2 regions of the Pseudomonas sp. LBUM1669 genome follow, and region 1 is predicted to be linked to the other one. Evidence: riboswitches for the same ligand, from Rfam matches in the RefSeq annotation. Region 1 holds a riboswitch; the other holds the start of a gene.

The links. Region 1 has a riboswitch for cobalamin ahead of cobW (cobalamin biosynthesis protein CobW). Riboswitches for the same ligand answer to the same signal wherever they lie in the genome.
Region 2: it holds a riboswitch for cobalamin, as region 1 does, so the genes downstream of both, cobO (cob(I)yrinic acid a,c-diamide adenosyltransferase) here and cobW (cobalamin biosynthesis protein CobW) in region 1, are expected to answer to the same signal.

Annotation. Positions count from the first base shown of each region.
Region 1 covers NZ_CP166784.1:3,010,348-3,013,745, reverse strand. Annotated here, with positions in the region: gene cobN (cobaltochelatase subunit CobN) at 1-281, opposite strand, end outside; gene cobW (cobalamin biosynthesis protein CobW) at 285-1,346, opposite strand; cobalamin riboswitch at 1,447-1,661, opposite strand; cobalamin riboswitch at 1,839-2,066, shown strand; gene ACA051_RS14110 (CbtB domain-containing protein) at 2,186-2,377, shown strand; gene ACA051_RS14105 (CbtA family protein) at 2,389-3,093, shown strand; gene ACA051_RS14100 (cobalamin biosynthesis protein) at 3,090-3,398, shown strand, end outside.
Region 2 covers NZ_CP166784.1:2,008,164-2,011,561, forward strand. Annotated here, with positions in the region: gene ACA051_RS09315 (PQQ-dependent sugar dehydrogenase) at 1-1,127, opposite strand, end outside; gene ACA051_RS09320 (hypothetical protein) at 1,195-1,779, opposite strand; cobalamin riboswitch at 1,934-2,167, shown strand; gene cobO (cob(I)yrinic acid a,c-diamide adenosyltransferase) at 2,248-2,859, shown strand; gene ACA051_RS09330 (cobyrinic acid a,c-diamide synthase CobB) at 2,870-3,398, shown strand, end outside.

The DNA.
Region 1 (3,398 bases):
CGCCAATAGGCGATGCCGCCGTGCAGCGAAATCAGAATCACCTTGGCATGGCGCAGCACTTCGTCGACATACAGGTCGACCGATGCGTGATTCTGCACCTGCATCGGATTGGCCAGGCGCACGCTCGGGTAATCGTCCGGCAGTTGCTGCGCCGCTTCGGCAAGCAGCGCCAGGCTGGAATCGCCGCTGCACAGGATCACCAGCTCGGCAGGGGTTTGTCCAAGGTCGGCAATGTTGTCATCCGACACGAAACCGCCGGGCTGGGTCCTGAGCAGGTGCATGGCTTAAACGCTGAGCGCGGCGCGCAATTGCGCTTCAAGCAAAGCGGCGTCCAGTTCCTGGCCGATCAGCACCAGGCGCGTGGTGCGCGCTTCATCGGCGCCCCACTGACGGTCGAAATGCTTGTCGAAACGCGTGCCCACGCCCTGAATCAGCAGGCGCATCGGTTTGTTCGGAATCGCCGCGAAACCTTTGACCCGCAGAATGCCGTGCTGGACCACCAGTTGGGTCAGCGCGTCCAGCAGCAGGCTTTCGTCGGCTTGGGGCAGTTCGATGGAGATGGAATCGAAGGCGTCGTGATCGTGATCGTCTTCGCCTTCATGGTGGTGATCGTGATGGCTGTGCCGGCTGTCGATGTGTTCTTCGGAACCGGCGCCGAGGCCGATCAACACATCCAGTGGCACGCGGCCGCTGCTGGCTTCGATGACTTTGACGGCTGGCGGCAGTTCTTCGGCGACTTCCAGGCGCACACGGGCCAGGTCTTCCGGGCTGATCAGGTCGGCCTTGTTGAGGATCACCAGGTCGGCGCTGGCCAGTTGGTCGGCGAACAGCTCGTGCAGCGGCGATTCGTGGTCCAGGTTCGGGTCGAGTTTGCGCTGGGCGTCGACCTGATCCGGGAAAGCCGCGAAAGTGCCGGCGGCAACGGCTGGGCTGTCGACCACGGTGATGACCGCGTCAACGGTGCAGGCGCTGCGGATTTCCGGCCACTGGAAGGCTTGAACCAGCGGCTTTGGCAGGGCCAGGCCCGAGGTTTCGATCAGGATGTGGTCGAGGTCGCCGCGACGGGCGACGAGTTCGCGCATCACCGGGAAGAATTCTTCCTGGACGGTGCAGCACAGGCAACCGTTGGCCAGTTCGTAGACGCGACCGTTGGCTTCTTCTTCGGTGCAACCGATGGAGCACTGCTTGAGGATTTCGCCGTCAATGCCCAGCTCGCCGAACTCGTTGACGATCACCGCGATGCGGCGGCCCTGCGCGTTGTCGAGCATGTGCCGCAGCAAGGTGGTTTTACCCGAGCCGAGGAAGCCGGTAACGATGGTGACGGGGAGTTTGGCCAGTGTTTTCATCGGATGCCCTTTGGCAAGGTGGCGGGCATACGGGACGACAATCGCTGCGACGGATGCGCGCGCGGAAGAGTTCGCCACCGGATCACCCCGCCCGGTTGTAGTGAGAATCTGTGTCGAGGCAGGTCTCCTGGCTGACGGTGTGCCGGGCTTGTGGGCCTGGCATTCACTGCGCCTTCCCGCGAACCCGCTGAACAGGGTTTGCAGTGGCGTGGCAGCGAACATCACCGTTCACAGTTGCGGGGGCAGCCGCGGCATCGACCGCGTTCCCTTCTTAGCTTCGGCAAATGCCGAAGAACCTCGAAAGCGCAAGGCTACGCATGGTGTGGGGGCGGGTCAATGTCTTGTGGTGCCCTCACCGGCCCCTTCGCGGGCAAGCCTCGCTCCTACAGGATGGCGGTGCTTTTGTAGGAGCGAGGCTTGCCCGCGAAGAATTCACCTCGGCATCGAAATGAGAACCCATGCCAATTGACGCCAAACCCCCGCCCATGCTCTCCTACACGCCTTGTTACGGGTGCCCTTCACAGGGTGAAACGGGAAACCGGTGAATCATGTGCTTTACTCAAAGCCATGTCAGTCCGGTGCTGCCCCCGCAACGGTAAGCGAGCGAAGCGTCAGATCCACTGTGCCAGCAGTTCGGCATGGGAAGGTGATGCTTGCAGGTTCAGGCGCAAGCCTTGGCCCCTCGTGAGCCCGGAGACCGGCCCGCAACACAAAGTGACCTTTACGTCACCGAATAACAAACCCGCGGTGGGCGGGCGCTGTTTGAACCTCTGCGCGCCCGACTCGCAGGGGGCTTCCATGCGCTCTATTCACCCACTGACAGACCAGAGGGAAGCGCCATGTCGATCATCAGCAGCACCGGCCACAGCACCGCCAGCACCACCACGACCCTGAGCCAACGCCTGACCACCGCCGTATGCGCGTCGATCCTCGGTGCGTGCCTCGTGTATTTCGCCGGTTTCTCGCACATCGAAGCGGTGCACAATGCCGCGCACGATACCCGTCACAGCTCAGCCTTCCCGTGCCATTGAGACCTGCCGACATGATCAAGCGTATTGCGCAAACCGCAGGTTTCAGCGGGCTGCTGGCCGCCCTGTTGCTGACCCTGCTGCAAAGTTTCTGGGTCTCTCCGCTGATTCTGCAGGCCGAAACCTACGAAAAATCCGAGCCGGCCGCTGTTGAAGTTCACGAACACGCCGCCGGTGTCGCCGCTCACACTCACGACGCCGAAGCCTGGGAGCCGGAAGACGGCTGGCAGCGTGTGCTGTCGACCACGGGCGGCAACCTGGTGGTCGCCGTCGGTTTCGCCCTGATGCTCGCCGGTCTCTACACCTTGCGTGCACCGACCAAAACCTCCCAAGGCTTGCTTTGGGGCCTGGCCGGTTACGCGACCTTCGTGCTGGCGCCGACCCTCGGCCTGCCGCCTGAACTGCCGGGCACTGCCGCGGCTGATCTGGCCCAACGGCAACTCTGGTGGATCGGCACGGCCGCGTCCACGGCGGTCGGCATCGCGCTGATCGTGTTCAGTCGTCACTGGCTGATGAAGATCCTCGGCGTGGCGATTCTCGCCGTTCCGCACGTGATCGGCGCGCCGCAACCGGAAGTGCACTCAATGCTCGCTCCGGAAGCGCTGGAAGCGCAGTTCAAAATCGCATCGCAGCTGACCAACGTCGCGTTCTGGCTGGCCCTGGGCCTGATCAGCGCCTGGTTGTTTCGCCGCAAAAGCGATGGCCAATACCACGCATGATTGTTACTCGCACAGCGCCGACTTTAGTCGTCGGCCTGGGCTGCCAGCGCGGCTGCCCTGCCAGTACGCTGCGGGCGTTACTCGATCAGGCGTTACAGGCTCATAAAATCGGACTTCACCAGATCAAGGCCCTGGCCAGTATCGACCTGAAGCGCGATGAACCTGGCCTGGTCGAACTCGCCGCACAACTCGCGTTGCCGCTGATGTATTTCAGCAGCGAGCAATTGGAAGGTTACAAACCGCAACTCAGCCATCATTCGGACATCGCGTTCGAACGCACTGGCTGCTACGGCGTGGCGGAAAGT
Region 2 (3,398 bases), 1.0 Mb from region 1:
TTATAACCACTGTGCGGGTTGCGGTTCCATGAGCCGTGCTGGCCGATGAAGGCGCCTTCCTTGAATTGCGCTGGAAGTGTGTTGCCCTCGGCAAACGACAGGCCCAGCGATGCGGTATGTGGGCCGACCGCATAATCCGGCGCAATGGCCTTGGCCACCAAGTCAGGGTTCTGCGGCTCGACGCGAATATCGACGTGCTGGCCGTAGTAGCTGAAGGGCCAGCCGTAGAACCCGCCGTCCTTCACTGAAGTGATGTAGTCCGGCACCAGATCGCTACCGATTTCGTCCCGCTCATTGACCGCCGTCCACAGGGCGCCGGTCTGAGGTTCCCAGGCCATGCCGTTTGGATTACGAATCCCCGAAGCGAAGATCCGGTGATTGCCGGTGGCGCGATCCACTTCCCAGATCGCCGCGCGACCTTCCTCCTGATCAAGGCCGTTTTCTCCGACATTGCTGTTGGAGCCGACTGTGACGTACAGCTTGCTGCCGTCCTTGCTGGCGATGACGTTTTTGGTCCAGTGGTGATTCAGCGTGCCACCCGGCAGGTCGACCACCTTGATCGGCTGCGACTTGATCGCGGTGTCGCCATTTTCATAGTGAAAGCGCAGCAAGCGGTCGGTGTCGGCGACGTACAGGTCATTGCCGACCAGGGTCATGCCGAAGGGCGAATTGAGGTTTTCCAGGAACACCGTGCGGGTTTCGGCGATGCCGTCGTGGTCCTTGTCCCGCAGCAGCGTGATGCGATTCGGGCTGGGAACGGCGGCGCCGGCACGGCCCATGACTTTCTTCATGACCCAGCCTTTAACGCCTTTGCCGTCATCGGGTTTCGGTGGCGCGTTGGTTTCGGCTACCAGCACATCGCCGTTGGGCAGCACGTAGAGCCAGCGCGGGTGATCGAGCCCTTCGGCAAATGCCGCCACTTGAGTGCCCGCCGCAGCGGTGGGTTTCGCGCCATCCGGCCAGCCGATCGCCGGGGCGATGTTCACCGTCGGGATCAGGGTCTTGTTCGGTTCGGGCAGTTTGGGTGACGGGCCGGTGCCGTCGGAGACTTGCAGGCTGGAGGTTTCACCACAAGCGGCGAGCCCTCCGGCGAGCGCGATGACGAGAACGAGCTGGGGCTTGTGCATGCTGGACTTCCCTATGAGTGCATTGTCTTAATCATAGAGAAGCTTAAGCACGCGATGGTTCAACCAGTCAGCCGCGGGCTTCCTTGAGCAGCACGGCGATGCCGGGGTGATAGTTGCCCGCTTCGTTGCGCAACTTGCGGTAGGCGTATGGGAAATACCAGGCCACGGCGCAGCTGTGTTCCTTTTGCAGGTCGTCGACCATGTCCTGGAGTTCTTCCGGTGTCGCGCTCTGCTGTGCCTTTTGAGGCGCAACGAACAGGCAGCCGAGTCTCAGGTCGCTGGCGTAGCTGATGCGCTTGGCGTTGCTGGTGATGTCCTGCAGCGCTTGAGTCAGGTTCAGGCTATTGACCCGCGGCCAGCGTTGAGTAGTCTGAAGGTAGGCGCGTTGTTCGGGGGTGGCGATATACAGATCGGCGCGGCCGTTGCGTTCCCCTTCTTCGTTCTGTTTGCGCGTCGGTGTTTGTTGCAGTGTGACCATTTCCGCCATCCAGGCTGCTGCAGAGAGCAGGCCGAGGTTGGCTTTTTCGTCGTGCCAGTAAGGCGTGTCGTTATCGCCGCGCACCGTGTTGTAGCGGTCGATACAGTCAAACCAGCGTTCCAGCACCGGTCGCAGGAATTCCAGCTTCGGATTGCTGATAATCATGCCTTGCATGTTGCTCACCCTTGTAATTGTGATGTTGGGTTGTGGCGCTTTGATATCAAAGCTGACAGTGTCGTGCAAGATTGATGTCAGATAATTGATCGGCGGCAGTATATCGCTCGCGCGCGCTTTGTCTTCAATTGACGCTCCACCCCCAACCCTCTAACCTTCGCGGCTTGTTTCAGGTGCTCTGTGGCGGTGGCCGACAGAGTGAAACAGGGAAGCCGGTGAGTGACTATCACCAAGCGACGAAACGTCACGATCCCGGCGCTGCCCCCGCAACGGTAAATGAGTAAAGACTGCGTCTTGAGCCACTGTGTCGACTGTCGACATGGGAAGGCGCGCAGTCCGGCGCGAGCCGCTCATGAGCCCGGAGACCGGCCTGATTCATCCAACGGCATCACGGTGGGCGATGCCAGGCTTCTTGCCGTCTATTCTTGTGCCTGCCCGCCGTTATCCAGCCTCAACGGAGAGCTCCCCATGACTGATTCCCCTGATCGTGACGAACGCCACTTGGCGCGCATGCAGCGCAAAAAAGCCGTGATCGACGAACGCATCGCCAACTCGCCGAATGAGTGCGGCCTGCTGCTGGTGCTGACCGGCAACGGCAAAGGCAAGAGCAGCTCGGCCTTCGGCATGCTCGCCCGGTCCATGGGCCACGGCATGCAGTGCGGCGTGGTGCAGTTCATCAAGGGCCGTAACAGCACCGGTGAAGAGCTGTTCTTCCGCCGCTTCCCGGAGCAGGTGCGTTTTCATGTGATGGGCGAGGGTTTCACTTGGGAAACCCAGGACCGTCAGCGTGACATCGCCGCCGCCGAAGCCGCGTGGGCTGTGTCGCGTGAGTTGTTGCGTGACCCGTCGATTGGTCTGGTGGTGCTGGATGAGTTGAATATTGCCCTCAAGCACGGTTACCTCGACCTCGATCAGGTGCTCACCGACTTGCAGGCGCGTCCACCGATGCAACACGTGGTGGTCACCGGTCGCGGCGCCAAGCCAGAGATGATCGAACTGGCCGACACGGTCACCGAAATGGGCGTGATCAAGCACGCGTTCCAGGCCGGGATCAAAGCGCAAAAAGGCGTCGAATTGTGAGCTGCACTTTATGAGTAGCCATCGTCAATGCCCGGCGGTATTGATTGCCGCGCCGGCCTCCGGTCAGGGCAAGACCACTGTCACCGCCGCGCTGGCCCGTTTGCACCGCAATCAGGGGCGCAAGGTGCGCGTGTTCAAATGCGGCCCGGACTTTCTCGATCCGATGATTCTCGAGCGCGCCAGCGGTGCGCCGGTGTATCAACTGGACATGTGGATGGTTGGCGAGCAGGAAAGCCGTCGGCTTTTGTGGGAGGCGGCCGGGGAAGCCGACCTGATCCTCATTGAAGGCGTCATGGGGCTGTTCGACGGCACGCCGTCCAGCGCCGACCTGGCGCGGCATTTCGGTGTGCCGGTGCTCGGGGTGATTGACGGCACGGCGATGGCGCAGACCTTCGGTGCGCTGGCGCTGGGGCTGGCGAAGTATCAGCCGGACTTGCCGTTTGCCGGTGTATTGGCCAACCGCGTGGGCACGCTGCGTCATGCGCAATTGCTCGAAGGCAGCCTGACTGAAGGCTTGCGCTGGTACGGCGCCTTGTCGC